4 regions of the Mesorhizobium sp. M1307 genome follow, and region 1 is predicted to be linked to each of the others. Evidence: predicted binding sites of a transcription regulator. Region 1 holds the regulator's gene; each other region holds the start of a gene.
The links. The regulator LexA, encoded in region 1, represses DNA repair genes until DNA is damaged. The targets are predictions, from matches to a motif close to TGTTCNNNNTGTGTTCNG.
Positions count from the first base shown of each region.

Region 2: NKH16_RS21665 (ATP-dependent helicase) is a predicted target of LexA. The motif match lies at 1,439-1,456, and genes of this name have one in related genera.
Region 3: parE (DNA topoisomerase IV subunit B) is a predicted target of LexA. The motif match lies at 2,479-2,496, and genes of this name have one in related genera.
Region 4: dinB (DNA polymerase IV) is a predicted target of LexA. The motif match lies at 2,404-2,421, and genes of this name have one in related genera.

Region 1 covers NZ_JAMYLR010000001.1:190,489-194,679, reverse strand. Annotated here, with positions in the region: partial or broken gene kynU (kynureninase) at 1-727, opposite strand, end outside; gene lexA (transcriptional repressor LexA) at 1,174-1,908, shown strand; partial or broken gene NKH16_RS00900 (ComEC/Rec2 family competence protein) at 1,902-4,191, opposite strand, start outside.
Region 2 covers NZ_JAMYLR010000021.1:64,434-68,624, forward strand. Annotated here, with positions in the region: gene NKH16_RS21660 (glucose/quinate/shikimate family membrane-bound PQQ-dependent dehydrogenase) at 1-1,245, opposite strand, end outside; gene NKH16_RS21665 (ATP-dependent helicase) at 1,498-4,191, shown strand, end outside.
Region 3 covers NZ_JAMYLR010000049.1:9,411-13,601, forward strand. Annotated here, with positions in the region: gene gcvP (aminomethyl-transferring glycine dehydrogenase) at 1-1,052, shown strand, start outside; gene NKH16_RS30445 (GGDEF domain-containing protein) at 1,125-2,294, opposite strand; gene parE (DNA topoisomerase IV subunit B) at 2,567-4,191, shown strand, end outside.
Region 4 covers NZ_JAMYLR010000026.1:26,968-31,158, reverse strand. Annotated here, with positions in the region: gene NKH16_RS23595 (hypothetical protein) at 1-135, shown strand, start outside; gene NKH16_RS23590 (hypothetical protein) at 297-941, opposite strand; gene dinB (DNA polymerase IV) at 1,110-2,351, opposite strand; gene ybiA (riboflavin biosynthesis intermediates N-glycosidase) at 2,482-3,030, opposite strand; gene NKH16_RS23575 (GNAT family N-acetyltransferase) at 3,129-3,587, opposite strand; gene NKH16_RS23570 (hypothetical protein) at 3,707-4,156, shown strand.

The DNA.
Region 1 (4,191 bases):
GCTCAGCCGCATAGATGAAGGCAGGCGCGCCCGGGCCGCCATTCAGATATTTGTAGGTGCAGCCAACGGCAAAATCGGCGTTTGCCTTGTCGAGCTCGACTGGCATCGCGCCGGGGGTGTGGCAGAGATCCCAGACGATCATCGCCCCGGCTTCCTGAGCCCTGCGCGTCAGCGCCGGCATGTCGCGCAGTTCGCCCGACTTATAGTTGACGTGGTTGACCAGCACCACGGCGGTGCGTTCGTCGATCAGCTCTTCGATGGTCGGCGCGTCGACCCCCGAGAGGCGCAGCAGCGTATCTTTTCGCGTCGAAACCACACCCTCGGCCATGTAGAGGTCCGTCGGAAAACTATCGCCCTCGGCGACGATGACCTGCCGCTCCGGTCGCATGGCCATGGCGGCGTGCAGCAGCTTGTAGATGTTAGCCGATGTCGTGTCGCAGACCACCGTCTGGCCGGCCGCGGCACCGATCAGGCGCCCGAGCTGGTCGCCAAGTTCAAGCGGCATGTTGAACCAGCCGGCCGTGTTCCATGCGCGGATGAGATCATGTGACCATTCTTCGGTCGCGGCCTTGTGCAGTTCATCGAAAGCGGCACGTGAAGCAGCTCCTAGCGAATTGCCGTCGAGATAGATCACTCCTTGCGGCAACACAAAGCGGTCGCGCATCGCGCGCAGCGGATCCGCGGCATCCATCGCCTTTATGGCCACGAGATCGGGAATTCCTGTCATGATTTGTCTGCTCCCCAGGATCCAACGCAACGCCGGACACGCATCGACTGTTCTTCCATTACCTGGTTGCGCGCAGCAAGGCTCCACCGGCGAGAAGCAGCCTGACCAGGCGGTGGAAACCGGGACTTAACCCGAGGTTGGCGTTTTGAGTTCGTTTCGTTCACGGTGCATTGACCAAACCGTACAGTCGATACGGGTTCAATTCCGTGCCTTTTGCCGACCGACGGCCGATGCCAGTGCCGCCTTCTAGGATGCCAGAAGGGCGCAAACGAAAGCAGAATCAAGGCGATGAGGCTCGCGGCGGTGAAAATGCGATACGCCGGTAGGGGACGTCGTTTGTTTCCCGAGCCTTAACGCATTCATTAAACTTTAAACAGTTGCGGAACACAACTGGAACAGATAGTGTTTGTTCTGGGTTTGTTTTTCTGATTCTGTTGGGGGTCGCTATGCTGACACGCAAACAACACGAACTGCTTATGTTCATCCACGAAAGGTTGAAGGAAAGCGGTATCCCGCCTTCCTTCGACGAGATGAAGGAAGCGCTCGACCTGGCTTCCAAATCCGGAATCCACCGGCTGATTACGGCGCTGGAGGAGCGCGGCTTCATTCGCCGTTTGCCCAACCGGGCCCGTGCGCTGGAGGTGCTGCGCCTGCCTGACTCGATCGCCCCCGGCCTCAATGCGGCACGCAAGTTCTCGCCGAGTGTCATCCAGGGCAGTCTTGGGCAAGGCGGTCCTCGGCAAGGCAAGCCGACATCGTCGCGCGTGCCCGCAGCCGGAAATGACGACGATGTCGTCGCCGCCGTTTCGATCCCGGTGATGGGCCGCATCGCCGCCGGTGTGCCGATCGACGCCATCCAGCACCAGACGCATTCGATTTCGGTGCCGCCGGATATGATCATGGGCGGCGAGCATTATGCGCTCGAGGTCAAAGGCGATTCGATGATCGAGGCCGGCATTTTCGACGGCGACACGGTGATCATCCGCAATGCCGATACGGCGAGCCCCGGTGAGATCGTGGTGGCACTGGTCGACGAGGAGGAAGCGACGCTGAAGCGGTTCCGCCGCAAGGGCGCCTCGATCGCCCTGGAAGCCGCCAATCCGGCCTACGAGACGCGCATCTTCGGACCAGACAGGGTCAAGGTGCAGGGCAAGCTCGTCGGACTGATCCGCCGCTACTGAGCCCCGCCCTTGGCGCCGGCTTTGGGGTTGTCGGCCCTGCGGTATGGCGGCAGGCCCCGTGCCGCGCGTGAAAATTTCCGCTGCACGTGCCAGGGCCGGTATGATTTTTCGACCGCGAAACGGATTTCGGCGCGCGTTGCCGCTTGTGGATCGAAGTAGACGGCGGCACTTCCCGCGCGCGCCAGTTGCCGTTTGGTGACGACGAGGACCAGCCGGTCGTAGTAGCAGGGGTTATGGGCGGTGGCGTCGTCGATGACGATCAAGCTGGCAAAGGCGCAGGCTGGCCGCGCAGTATCGCGGTCCTTGGCTTGCGCGATGATCGCGCCGGATGGATGCCTGGCAAGGCAGAGGCCGTCCGTGCAAATGAACGGCATGCCCGGCGGTAGGTCGGCCGGATCGGCAATGTCGAATTGCGGGTCGTTCTGTCCAGGTGTTTCCGGCGCGACGATAGCCTCTGATGTGAGCGCGCGTTTCCAGTTGTCGATGGTGAACTCATTCGGGCGTGCCCGGTTGACCGCGAGTTCACCGCTGCCGATCGGCAGCGCGACCAGCCGTGCGTCCTCCGAGACCAATACGTCGGGTATGCGTGTCTGCGTTGTCGTCAGCAAGCCGGCGAGCGCAAAAGGAAGTGCCGCCAGCCGCAACCAGGTCGTCGCCATGCTGGCAATGACGAGGGCGATCGTCACCAGAAGGACGGATCTCAGCGAAATCAGCCCGACCGCATCGATCGGCGAGCGCTCCGAGATCCACCCGGACAGGGCGATCATCGCCGTCAGCCCCTTGCCCATGACATAGAGGAAAGGGCCATCCGCACCGAACGGCATCGCCAGCGCGCTGAGAACGGCGAAGGGCATGACGACCAGTGACACGATGGGCATGATGGCCAGATTGGCGAACAGGCTGAGCGGCGCCACGCGCTGGAAATGCCATATGGCGAAAAGCGCCGTGGCGCTCCCTGCAATGATCGAGGTCATCGCCAGACCGCACATGCCCAGCAGGACCTTTCGCGTGGCAAAGCGTAGCGGCGACAGCCGCGGCGGCGGCATGGTGGCCCTGCCGGCGCGGTAATCGGACCAGCCTGCTAGGCGCCGACAAGGGCCGCCGTCGCGGCGAAGGACATCTGGAAACTCGGACCGACCACCTCGTGCGGCGACACCAGGATGACCGCGATGGCCGAGATCGCCAGGTTGCGCATGGTGAGCGCGGCCCGGTCGAACAGCACGGCGATAAGCATCACCGCCAGCATGATGAAGCTGCGTTCGGCCGCCACGACAATGCCGGAAAAGACGAGGTAGGCCGCAATCGAAAAAAGCGCGGCGGCCGCGGCATATTTCTTGACCGGCCGTCGCGATGAGAAATCGGGAAACAGCGCGAAGGCACCCCGCAGCAGCGCCATGATGGTGCCGGCGACCAACGCCATATGCAGCCCCGAGATGGAGATGATGTGGTAGATGCCGGTGCGCCGCATCGCTTCGTTGATCTCCTCGGGAATGCCGGCGCGCACGCCGACGATCAGCGCAGCAGCAATCTCGCCCTCGGCACCGCCGATGCGGCTGCGGATATGGTCGGCGATGGATTCGCGCGCGTCTTCGATCGCGGAAGAAAGCTGCGCGGCAAGCGGCATGCTGCCCGACGACACGACTTTCGGATTGCCGAGAAAAAAGCCGCTGCCGCCGATACCGGCGAAATAGCTGTCGAAGGAGAAATCATAGCTGTCGGGCCGCACCGGGCCGGTCGGCGGCAGCAGCCGCACATAGCCCGTGATCTCGGAACCGGCGGTCAGCTCAGCCGGTATCTTCATCGCCGAAACGCGGACCCGTTCCGGCATGTAGCGCAGTGTCGGCCTGGCCGTTGAGATCACATCGATTGTCAGCCTGATGCGGCCGCTCGCCATGGGCTCGTACGATACGACGCGACCCGTCAGCCGCGTCGAGATTTCGGAGCCGAGCATATGCGTTCCGACACGCCATGTCTCGAACTTGGCGGCAAGTACGCCAAGCGCGCAGAGCAGCGCCACCATGAAGCACAGGCGCGTCCTGGGCCATGACCGCGAGACGACGGCACAAAGGGTCGCGAGGAGCGCGATTGCGATCGGCTGTGGAAAGGCCGGCTCCACCGACAGCCCGAAATAAACGACCACCCCGCATGCGAGGAACACCGGCACCAGCAGGAAGGCGATGCCGCGGTCGAGTTCCAGGCCGGCTGCCGTGGTTACGCTGTTGCGGATACGGGACGGTGACGGGAGGCGGAAACGCCTGGGCAGGCGTACGATGGGCTCGCCCG
Region 2 (4,191 bases), on a different contig from region 1:
GCCGAGCTGGTCCGGCGTCTTGTTGCCGAGCGGCACATAAAGCAGGCCGAGCTTCTCGTCGGCGCTTGCCGTCGACCACATGTTGGGTGAGTTGTTGGTGTAGGTCTGGTCCGGCGGCAGCGGCATCGTCTGGTCGGGATTGCCCGAATCCCAATTCCACAACAGCGCGCCGGTGTCGGCATCGTAGGCACGGATGACCCCGGACGGCTCCTGCGTCGAATAATTGTCGTTGACCGCGCCGCCGACGATGATCTTGTTGGCGACGATCAGCGGCGCCGAGGTCGAATAATAATAGCCCGGCTTCGGATATGGCATGTTGGCGAGCAGGTTCAGCGTGCCGCCTTCGGCGAAAGTCGGGCAGACCTGGCCATTCGCCGCATCGAGCGCGATCAGCCGGGCGTCGGATGTCGGCAGGTAGATGCGTGTGGCGCAGGGCTGGCCGGCGGCGACCTTGGCATCGGCATAATAGGCCACGCCGCGGCAGGTCTGGTGCTGGCGGTCCTTGTTGAGCTTGACCTGCGGATCGAAGCGCCATTTCTCCTTACCGCTCGCGGCATCGATCGCGATGGCGAAATTATGCGGCGTGCAGATGTAGAGCGTGTCGGCGATTTTTAGCGGCGTCACCTGATAGGTCGTCTCGCCGATGTCGTCGGGCCCTTTCACGTCGCCGGTGCGATAGGTCCAGGCCGGCTGCAGATTGGCAACGTTTTCGGCGGTGATCTGGTCGAGCGGCGAATAGCGCTGGCCGTATTGCGTGCGACCGTAATAGTGCCATTCGCCAGCCGGCACGTTGCCGCCAAGATCGGCCGTCGGCGTCACCTTGTCGGTGTTGAGTTCACCCGTAATATCCTTTGGATCGGTCGTCATCGAATAGCCGGCGACGGCAAGCGAGGCCAGCACGGCGAGGATCAGCGGCGCGCGTCCGTCGGGACCGGTAAGCCCGCGCCGCGCCCATGGCGTCAACAGCCATAGCGCGACAAGCACGATGATGCCGCCGCGCGGGCCGAGCTCCCACCAGTCGAAGCCGATCTCCCAGACCGCCCAGGCGAGCGTGCCGAGCACGATCGCCGCGTAGAGCCACAGCGCCGTGGATCTGCGCCTGTAGAGCAGCCAGGCCGCGACAAGGAAAGCTAGACCGACGATGACGTAGTACCAGCTGCCGCCCAGCGTCACGAGCCAGATGCCGCCGCCGCCAATCGCCAGGCCGATGAGGAAAAGGATCAGGGAGGTGATGACCACAGCCAAGACGGTGCTCCTTCGACTGGTGCGCTCCGCGACGCGTCCATGGGCAACCCCGCATTGCGTTCCTGCCCCCACGCAACTTTCTCCGGCCCGCTTCCCCTGTCAAGCAAGCTCGGCGTTTTACGGTGCCGGCCCATCGCAAGCCCGGCGTTTTGGTTAGCAGACCCATTCAGATTGTGAGTCTACCGACTGGACAGAGAACAAAACGGAGACACTTCTGGCCTTTCGCTGCCGAATCACTACATTCGGGGGGAGATGTCCGGCTTTTCGGAAGACATGCCCTTTTTTGACGAACCGAACGCGCGGCCCGTGGCCCCGTCGGGCATTGCCGCGCGCGCCATGGCTGCCCGCAGCAACCAGAACAACGCGCCCGATTATCTCAACGGCCTCAACCCCGAGCAGCGGCTGGCGGTGGAAACCACCGAAGGCCCGGTGCTGGTGCTGGCCGGCGCCGGCACCGGCAAAACGCGCGTCCTGACCACCCGCATCGCCCACATCCTTGCCACCGGCAAGGCTTTCCCCTCGCAGATCCTCGCCGTCACCTTCACCAACAAGGCGGCGCGCGAGATGAAGCAGCGCATCGGCCTGTTGATCGGCGAAGGCAATGTCGAGGGCATGCCGTGGCTCGGCACCTTCCACTCGATTGGAGTGAAGCTGCTGCGCAGACATGCCGAGCTGGCCGGGCTCAAATCCGACTTCACCATTCTCGACACCGACGATGTCGTGCGCCTGATCAAGCAGCTTATCCAGGCCGAAGGGCTGGACGACAAGCGCTGGCCGGCCAAGCAGTTCGCCCAGATGATCGACGGCTGGAAGAACAAGGGCCTCGGTCCCGCCGACATCCCCGAGGGCGATGCCCGTGCCTTCGCCAACGGCAAGGGCCGCGAGCTCTATAAGGCCTATCAGGAGCGGCTGAAAACGCTGAACGCTTGCGACTTCGGCGATCTCCTATGCCACCCGATCCGCATCTTCCGCGCCAATCCGGACGTGCTGAAGGAATACCATAAGCGCTTCCGCTACATCCTCGTCGACGAATATCAGGACACCAACACCGCCCAGTACATGTGGCTGCGGCTGTTGGCACAACGGCCGCAATCCTCCCCCCTTGAGGGGGAGGTGCCCGCGAAGCGGGCGGAGGGGGTTGCCGCAGAAGGCACCGCTAGAGCGTGGAGCACTGCCGCCGGTAGGTCGAGCACTGCCGCACGGACCCCACCCGACCGGGCTTCGCCCGGCCACCCTCCCCTCGAGGGGGAGGGAAGCCCGCGCCTGTCCACCGTAAATATCTGCTGCGTCGGCGACGACGACCAGTCGATCTATGGCTGGCGCGGCGCCGAGGTCGACAACATCCTGCGCTTCGACAAGGATTTCCCCGGCGCCACCATCATCCGGCTGGAGCGCAACTATCGCTCGACCGCGCACATCCTCGGCACCGCCTCCCACCTCATCGCCCACAATGAGGGCCGTTTCGGCAAGACGCTGTTCACCGAAAAGATCGCCGAGGACGACGAGAAGGTGCATGTCCACGCCGCCTGGGATTCCGAGGAGGAGGCCCGCGCCGTCGGCGAGACCATCGAGGCCTATCAGCGCCAGAAGCACAATCTCAACGACATGGCGATCCTCGTCCGCGCCTCCTTCCAGATGCGCGAATTCGAGGACCGCTTCGTCACGCTCGGCCTCAACTACCGCGTCATCGGCGGCCCGCGCTTCTACGAGCGCCTCGAAATCCGCGATGCGCTGGCCTTCTTCCGCGTCGTCGCGCAAGGCGCCGACGACCTCGCCTTCGAGCGCATCGTCAACGTGCCGAAGCGCGGCCTTGGCGAGGCCACCATCCGCCAGATCCACGACACCGCACGCGCCCTGCGCATCCCGATGCTGGAGGCGGCGGCAAAACTCGCCGAAAGCGACGAGTTGAAGCCGAAGCCGCGCGCCGCACTGCGCGAGGTATCGGCCAATTTCGAGCGCTGGCAGAAGGCGCTGGAAACCACGCCGCACACCGAGCTCGCCGAGACCATTCTCGAGGAGAGCGGCTACACCGACATGTGGAAGAACGACCGCTCGGTTGAAGCGCCCGGCCGGCTCGAGAACTTAAAAGAACTGATCCGCTCCATGGAGGAGTACGAATCGCTGCGCTCCTTCCTCGAACACGTCGCACTCGTCATGGACGCCGAGCAGAACGCCGAGCTCGACGCCGTTAACATCATGACGCTGCATTCGGCCAAGGGCCTCGAATTCGAGACCGTTTTTCTCCCTGGTTGGGAGGAAGGTCTTTTTCCGCACCAGCGCTCGCTCGACGAGGGTGGCCGCTCCGGGCTGGAGGAGGAGCGCCGGCTTGCCTATGTCGGCTTGACCCGCGCCAAGAAGAACCTGCACATCTGGTTCGTCTCCAACCGCCGCATCCACGGCCTCTGGCAGTCGACCATCCCGTCACGCTTCCTCGACGAGTTGCCGGAAGCCCATGTCGAGGTCGCCGAGAGCGGCAACAGCTACGGCGGTTACGGCAATTCCTACGGCGGCGGCTCGTTCGCCTCCGGTCGCGGCGGCCAAGGGGCAGGCAGGCAGAACCCCTATGGAGCATCGCGCTTCGACAACATTGGCGGCAATAACGGTGCTGAAAAATCCGGCGCTTTCTCCAGCACCTATGCGACACCGGGCTGGCAGCGCGCCCAAGCCAACCGCACCGAGGCCACCGACCGCAATTGGGGCACGCGCTCCGGCCACCAGGTCGAGCGCATCGGCTATGGCGAAACCGACTCCGGCTACGGCGCCGGCCGCACCTCGGTCAAGGGCCGCACAATCGACGGCGAGCTGGTCGCCAAATCCGTCGCCGACACGCCGTCCCCCTTCAGCGTCGGCGACCGCGTCTTCCACCAGAAATTCGGCAACGGCAACATCTCGGCCATCGAAGGCAACAAGCTGACCATCGACTTCGACAAAGCCGGCCAGAAACGC
Region 3 (4,191 bases), on a different contig from region 1:
CAAGTGCGGCCATGGCTGGCATGAGCGTCGTCGTCGTGCGCTGCACCGAGGACGGCAATATCGACATGGCCGACCTGAAGGCCAAGGCGGCCGAGCATGCGCACAACCTCGCGGCGCTGATGTTCACCTACCCTTCGACGCATGGCGTCTTCGAGGAAGGCGCGCGCGACCTTTGTGCCCTCGTCCACAGCCATGGCGGCCAGGTCTATTTCGACGGCGCCAATCTCAACGCGCTGGTCGGCCTCGCCCGTCCCGGCGATATCGGCGCCGATGTCTGCCACATGAACCTGCACAAGACCTTCTGCATCCCGCATGGCGGCGGCGGCCCCGGTGTCGGCCCGATCGGCGTCAAGGCGCATCTGGAGCCATATCTGCCCGGCCACGTCACCGAAGGCTCGGCCCATGCCGTGGCGGCGGCACCGTTCGGCAGTGCCTCCATCCTGCCGATCACCTGGATGTATATTCGTATGATGGGCGCTTCCGGCCTGAAGCAGGCGACCGAGACGGCGATCATCTCCGCCAACTATGTGGCGACGCGGCTCGGCGAGCATTTCCCCCTGCTTTACAAAGGGCGCAACGGACGCGTTGCGCATGAATGCATCCTCGACACCCGCGCGCTCAAAGACAGCGCCGGCATCAGCGTCGACGATATCGCCAAGCGGCTGATCGACTATGGTTTCCATGCACCGACCATGTCGTTCCCGGTGGCCGGCACACTGATGGTGGAGCCGACCGAGTCCGAGCCCAAGCGCGAGCTGGATCGCTTCTGCGAGGCGATGATCGCCATAGCCGGCGAGGCAGCCAAGGTGGCGAAGGGCGAATGGCCGTTGGCCGACAATCCTCTAGTCAATGCGCCGCACACCGCCGCCGAGGCGTTGGCCGGCCAGTGGACCCATCCCTATTCGCGCCTGGAGGCGGCCTACCCCGCCGGCGATGCCGACACGGCGGCAAAATACTGGCCGCCGGTGTCGCGCATCGACAATGTCGCCGGCGACCGCAACCTTGTCTGCTCCTGCCCGCCGCTGTCGGAATATCTGGGTGCGGCGGAATAGATCATGATCCCGAAAAGTGGAATCCGGTTTTCGGACAAGATCATGGGTCTAACAAGAAGATAGAAACCTCAATCAGGCAGAACGCAAGGCCGGCCCGTCGGCCTTGCTCGCCCGGTCCCGGACGACGACGCGATTTCGCCCGGCGCGCTTTGCCGCATAGAGTGCTGCGTCGGCTTCGGCCAGCACATCGTCGAGACCGGTGCCGTTTGTTCCGCCAAAGCCGATGCCGCCGCTGACTGTGCTTCGCAACGGACCGAGCTGGGTGGCCACGACTTCCGTGCCGAAGGCGACGCTGATCTTGCTCGCAATGTCATAGGCCTTCTCTTCCGTCATCCGCGACATGACGAGCACGAATTCCTCGCCGCCCAACCGGAAGGCGTCGACGCCGGTCCGGGCGTATTTCCTGATGATGGCGGCAAAGCGGCACAGAACCTGGTCGCCGACCGGGTGACCAAATACGTCGTTCGTCCTCTTGAAATGGTCGAGGTCGAACATGGCAACGGACATGAACGGACCGAAGACCCGCTCGCCGTAGAGTGCCGTCAACGCCCGCCGATTCATCAGCCCGGTCAATGGATCGGTCATCGTCTCGGCCTTCAATTCGATCTGCGCCTGCAAATGATGCAGGGAGAGCGTCAATGCGCCGAGCCCGGTCATGCAGGCGACGGCCACGACGGAATTCACCCGCTCGGCCCAATTGTCCGGTGCTACACCGAGCACCCATTGGCCCGTGACCAGCAGGACCGCGCCGCAAAGTCCGAACGACAGCGCACAGACGCCGCTCAGGAACGAGACGACCAGCAATATCCGGCGATCGTGACCACCCTCAATCCAGAACATCGCCCCGATGAGCGAGAGCAGCGCCGTTACCGTCGCGTAGGTGACAATAAAGCCGACACCATCAAACCCGAGATACGTCGCGCCCGCGCAAACAGCCATCGCAACCAAGGTCGGCAAGATGGCGCGCCTGTAGTCGCCTGTGCCGAGATATTGCATAGCCGACAGGCAGATGATCAGGAAGCCGAGGCTGAGAAGCACAAGCACGATCTGGCAAAGCCAGGCGCTTGGATCCCTGGTGTAATGCCAGAACAACACGACATGTGCGACCAGCACGAGAATGCCGCAGGCCACCGTCAGCACAAAGCGTGCCTTTGGCGCGGTGAACCAGATCGCAAACATGGTGATGCTAAGGCACGTGCCCGACAGCGCCGCCGCGAGCAGGAGCGAACTGTAATCCAACATGCTTAAGCGACAGCCTCTTGAAGGTTCCACTGCATTCTAGGTCAGCGACAGTTCGCGGATATCGTTTTTCAGCCAACCTTGCGGCGTAACCTTCGGACAAGGTTTACAAAGCGTCGATGCTCCACCCTCGACCCCATTTCCGCCGCTTGGCTGTCGAATGGTTTTGCAGTAAGAGGCCCTATCCTCGAACGTAACAGGAACCTCCGTCGCCTGCCCACAAAAAGCGTGGCAGTATCGGGTGGTGATTCGCAGCATCGGAATCCAGGACCGGCATGGACGACAACAACGATCTTTTCGCCAAATTGGACAAGCAGCCGCAACCGGCTCGCGCCGCCGCGCGCCCGGCCGACCCGCTGGTGCAGGCGGCGAAGCGGCCGGCGCCCCGCGACGCCAGCGAGAGCTACAGTGCCGCCGATATCGAAGTGCTGGAGGGGCTGGAGCCGGTGCGCCGCCGCCCGGGCATGTACATTGGCGGCACCGACGACAAGGCGATGCACCATCTGTTCGCCGAGGTCATCGACAATTCGATGGACGAGGCGGTCGCCGGCCATGCGACCTTCATCGATGTCGAGCTTTCCGCCGACGGATACCTGTCCGTCACAGACAACGGCCGCGGCATTCCGGTCGATCCGCACCCGAAATTCAAGAAGCCGGCGCTCGAACTCATCATGACGACGCTGCATTCAGGCGGCAAGTTCGACAGCAAGGTTTACGAGACGTCCGGCGGCCTGCACGGTGTCGGCGTTTCCGTGGTCAACGCGCTGTCCGACCATCTCGAGGTCGAGGTGGCGCTGGGAAGGAAACTTTATCGGCAAAAGTTCTCGCGCGGCATTCCTGTGACCGGCCTGGAGCAGCTCGGCGAGGTGCACAACCGCCGCGGCACGAAGATCCGCTTCCATCCAGACGAGCAGATTTTCGGCAAGGGCGCTGCTTTCGAGCCGGCGCGGCTCTACCGCATGGCGCGGTCAAAGGCCTATCTGTTCGGCGGTGTCGAAATCCGCTGGACCTGCGATCCGTCGCTGATCAGGGAAAAGGACACGACGCCGGCCAAGGCAGAATTCCATTTTCCGGGCGGCCTCAAGGATTATCTGAAAGCCTCGCTCGGCGACGAATTCCAGGTCACCCGCGAAATGTTCGCCGGCAAGAGCGAGAAGCAGGGCGGTCACGGTTCGCTCGAATGGGCGGTGACCTGGTTCGGCGGCGACGGTTTTATCAATTCCTATTGCAATACCATCCCGACCGCGGAGGGCGGCACGCATGAGGCCGGCTTCCGTAACGTCCTGACGCGCGGCTTGCGCGCTTATGCCGACCTGGTCGGCAACAAGCGCGCCTCGATCGTCACTTCCGAGGATGTGATGATCTCGGCGGCGGGCATGCTGTCGGTGTTCATCCGCGAACCGGAATTCGTCGGCCAGACCAAGGACAGGTTGGCGACGATCGAGGCGATCCGCATCGTCGAAAGCGCTATCCGCGACCCGTTCGACCATTGGCTGGCCGACAATCCGCAGGAAGCTTCGAAACTGCTCGAATGGGTGATCGCGCGCGCCGACGAGCGGGTGCGCCGCCGCCAGGAAAAGGAAGTGTCGCGCAAGAGTGCGGTGCGCAAGCTGCGCCTGCCCGGCAAGCTCGCCGACTGCACGCAGAATGCCGCCGCCGGTGCCGAGCTGTTCATCGTCGAGGGCGATTCGGCCGGCGGTTCGGCAAAGCAGGCGCGCGACCGCGCCAGCCAGGCGGTGCTGCCCCTGCGCGGCAAGATCCTCAACGTCGCCAGCGCCGGCAACGACAAGCTTGCCGCCAACCAGCAGATATCCGACCTCATCCAGGCGCTTGGCTGCGGCACGCGCTCGAGATACCGCGACGAGGACCTGCGTTACGACCGGGTCATCATCATGACAGA
Region 4 (4,191 bases), on a different contig from region 1:
GCCGACCGCCCGCTTCTGGGTCATTTCCGGACCTTCGCGGTTCTCGTCGAACCGGTGTTTCCTGCCGGCCCGTGGGTTGGCCGGGCGGCCGGCATCGCCCTGATTGCCTGGGGCACCGCAACGCTTTTGGTCTGACGACCAGGGCCGCCTCGAATGTCGCATTTGCAGGAGGAGGGCGGGCCCGGGCGGCACATCAGAACCAATCTGCATAACGAGGTGGCCAGCAAGCAGGCCGCCTGGCTCGGGCGCGGCAGATCATTCACACGTGAACCATTCGCCAATCGAGCGGGGACACCCTAATTGGTGGTGACTTGCGTCACCGCCACGCCGGTTATCCTGCCGTTCCCGGCTGTGTAGGTGAGCGTCTGCGTGACCGTGGCGTCCTTCTCGTCGGGAGACGAAGGAGGATAAGAGGCGGCGAAGCCGAAATGGCCGTAACGATCGGGCTTGGCGGCGCCAAATTTCGCGGCCACGTCGCTCAGCGGCGCTCCGACGCCGGGCGTATCGAGTTCAATAGCTGTCAGGCTGGCAGGCGCGCCGGCGCATCCTTCCGGCACCTTGCCTTCCGGGTTCGGCTCCAGGGTGACGGACAGGACACCATGGTCGGAGCCGCCCATCTCGCCGGATACGAACCAGAAGATCGACGGCGATCCGCCGGCGTCGGGGCCGGCATAGCAAAGCCAGTGGCGTGAATCTCCGGCGTCACCTTCATCGTGCATCGCTCCGCCGAAGGCTTTTTCGACATCGGCAAGCGTGGTTTCCTCAAGCTTTATCTCCAGCGGCCCAGCCTTGACCTGCTTGAACAGCGGGCTGGCCAGCGGCGAGTTGATATCGCCCAGGGATGGAATCGCCCGGTCCGGGTTGAGCGGCTTGGCCAGCGTCGTTGCGTTGGTCACCAGTCCGGCAACGATGAGCGCGAAATATCCGGCGTTCTGTCCCATGCCGATCTCCTGTCGTTCGAAGTGAGGGCGGAAGGATTTGCGAGCGGGTGCTACCCTGTCTGGCTGATACCCAAACCGGTGCACGACGAACTGGTCCCAAGATAAATTCACAACGGCGCAGCCTTCAACGTCATTCCGGCGACTTGGCAACCAAAGTGCAATCGAGGCTCACAATTCCTTTTCGGCCAGCTCGCGAAACGCGTCGGGAACCGACCGCTGTAGCTCGAGCGCGACCGAGGCGTAGCCCACCGCCTCCCAGCCGAAGCGGTCGCGGATCTTGTCGACGGCGCGATCCGCGGTCCAGCGCGCCGCGCCCTTGCTGGTGCCGGGGCGGCGGCGATCGTCGTCGAGCCCGAGCGGCAGTTCCAGTTGCAGGCCGGCATGCTGCTCCAGATGCGATACGGCGATCGCCAGCAGCGAGATTGTCTTTTCGTGCGGATGGTCGATGAGCACCTTGCGCACCAGCGCCTCGGCGATCTCGGCCAGCATGGCGGTCGCCGAAATCGGCTGATCGAGCGTGATCGAGCGCGTCACCGAGCGCAAATCGGCAAAGCGGACGCGAACCGTCACCGTGCGGCCGGGCCGGGATTTCGCCCGCAATCTTGTGGCGACCCTGTCGGCCAGATGCAGCAAAGCCGGCACGAAGACCTGCTCCTCGGCCGGTTTTCGGCCAAGCGCCGACTGCGCACCCGCCGAGCGCGCCCGGCGCTGCGTCTCGAGCCTGCGCGGGTCGCGGTTCCACGCCAGCGCGTTGAGTTTCTCTCCCGCCGCCGGCCCGAGCAGGCGCTCAAGCGCCGCACCATTGGTCTTCGCCAGCTCGCCGATGGTGTTGACGCCGATGCCGGCCAGCCGCTGCCTGGTGACCGGGCCGACGCCCCACATCAGCTCGACCGGCAGGTGGTGCAGGAACTCCAGCTCGTGGCGCGGATCGACCACCACCAGCCCGTCCGGTTTTGCGACCTGTGAGGCGATCTTGGCCAGATGCTTGGTGCGGGCTACGCCGACCGAGATCGGCAGGCCGACCTCGGCCCGCACGCGGCGGCGGATCTTGCCGGCGATCTCGGCCGGCGAGCCGAACAAATGGATGCAGCCGGCGACGTCGGCAAAGGCCTCGTCGATCGAAATCCGCTCGACCACCGGCGTGAAATCGCCGAGCACCTTGATTGCCGCATCGCCCAGCCGCTGATAGTCCTTGAAATGGCCGCCGACGAAGATGAGTTGCGGGCAGAGTTCCCGCGCCCGCCGTCCCGGCATACCGCCGCGCACGCCGAACGCCTTGGCTTCATAGGATGCGGCAAGCACTACCCCGCCGCCGACGGCAATCGGCTTGCCGCGCAAGGCCGGGTCGAGCAATTGTTCGACCGAGGCATAGAAGGCATCCAGATCCGCGTGGAGGATGTTGGCTTCCATCCGGCCCGTTCGCCCGCGGCGGTTCGAACGCCGCATTGTCTCGAGTTGTGATGAGAACATAAAGAGAACATTGTGGGTGAATTGTCAAGCAGCGCGGAGGCCGCCGCAGCTGACGAGCGCACGGCAATGTTCAGCCGCACAGCCGATCGCGGGCCTGCATCAGCGCGAATCCCAACAGGTTCTCGCCGCGCCACAGCAGCGGGTTCATCGCCCTCTCGTCATCCGCCGCAAGGCCGATACCCCACACCCGGTCGACAGGGCTCGCCTCGACCAGCACCCGGTCATGCGTCGACAACAGATATTCGCGCAGCGCCGCGTTCTGACGGAACTTCTGAAAGCTCCCTTCAGTCACGATGCGATATTTGTCTGCATCCCATTTGGTGCCATCGAAGCCGCTCACCTGGCGGCCAAGCTGCTTTGCCTGCTTGGGGCTCGCCGCCCTGAGGATTTGTGTTGCCGTCGGAGCATCACCGAACAGTCGTGCCTTCTCGGCCATCATCCAGTGTTCGGCAGTCGGATAGCTCAGGCCATCGACGGTAAAGGGCGCATGCCACCACTGGCTGAAGCACGACGTGGTTATGCGGCCGTCCTTAGACGGCTGATGGCCCCAGAAGAACAGGAACTTCTGCCGGGGTTTTGCGCGAAAGGTTTTCTCAAGCCAGGTTCGGTCGTAAATCATGGGCGGATGGAGCAGGGCGAAAGGCCGGCTTGTCAATGCTCCATCCAGAGTGGGTAGCGAAGATGAGCGGTCGGCGCTGAATGCGATGAAATGCTGATCTACAGCGCCATCTTGTAGCCGAGATGACTGGCGGTGAAGCCGAGGCGCTCGTAAAAAGCGTGCGCCTCCCGTCGACCTTTGTCCGTGGTGAGCTGGACGAAGCTGCAATTGCGCGAACGGCATGTTTCAATCGCCCATTCGATCATCAGCTTGCCGACGCCGCGAGAGCGCCATTGCCGGGCGACGCGAACGCCTTCGATCTGGCCGCGCCAGGCGCCTTTTCTCGAAATGCCTGGAAGGAAGCTGAGCTGCAGCGTTCCGACCACTTGCCCGGCGTTGACGGCGACGGCCAGCAACTGGTTGGGATCGGTATCGATTGCGCTGAAGGCATCGAGGTAGGATGGCGCGAGCGGCGTGGACGGGTCTTCCCGGTTCGCGCCGAGCACGTCGTCGGCAAGCATTGCAACAATTGCCGGCAGGTCGGGCGCTTGCGCGCGACGGAATTTGATCTCGCTCATCGCGTGGAGACATACGGCGCGGATTTGGGGACGACAAGCGTGAAGGGATGCAACTTTGCCGGTCTACTGGAAAGCAGCCGTTGAAAGACCTATGACAGGCGAGATCGGGAGGCTACGAAATGGATGTTCCAGCCAGCATGAAGGCTGAATTGGCAGCCTGGAACAATGGGTCCGGCATCGATCTACAAAGCTGGGTCGGGTGCGAGGGCCGATTTGCGCTTGCTGTGGGATACAGCACCATTTTCTGGCCGAAATTCGTGACGTTCGAACGCTACGTTTTGATGAAAGGGTTTAGCGAGGAAGGCCTGCGAAGCTTTGAACGAGACCCCAACGCCACACGACAGTCCGTGGAAGCGGTTATGAACCACCTGCACATTGCCGACATTCACGCCTTCGGCGCCGCCGACATTTCTCGCGACAAGCTCGTGTTTCTCGGCTCGGTTCTCAAGGAGATTTATGAGGCAAAACTGCAATGGCAGTTTGCGAACCGAAGGTTTGTCGTCGAGTTTTTCGCTTCAGACTCCAGAGACCTGGAGGATTATCAGCTGTCTTTCTGGCAAGCAGACTAGGGCAATGGGCGAGGCGAGCAACTTAGCGAGGGTCA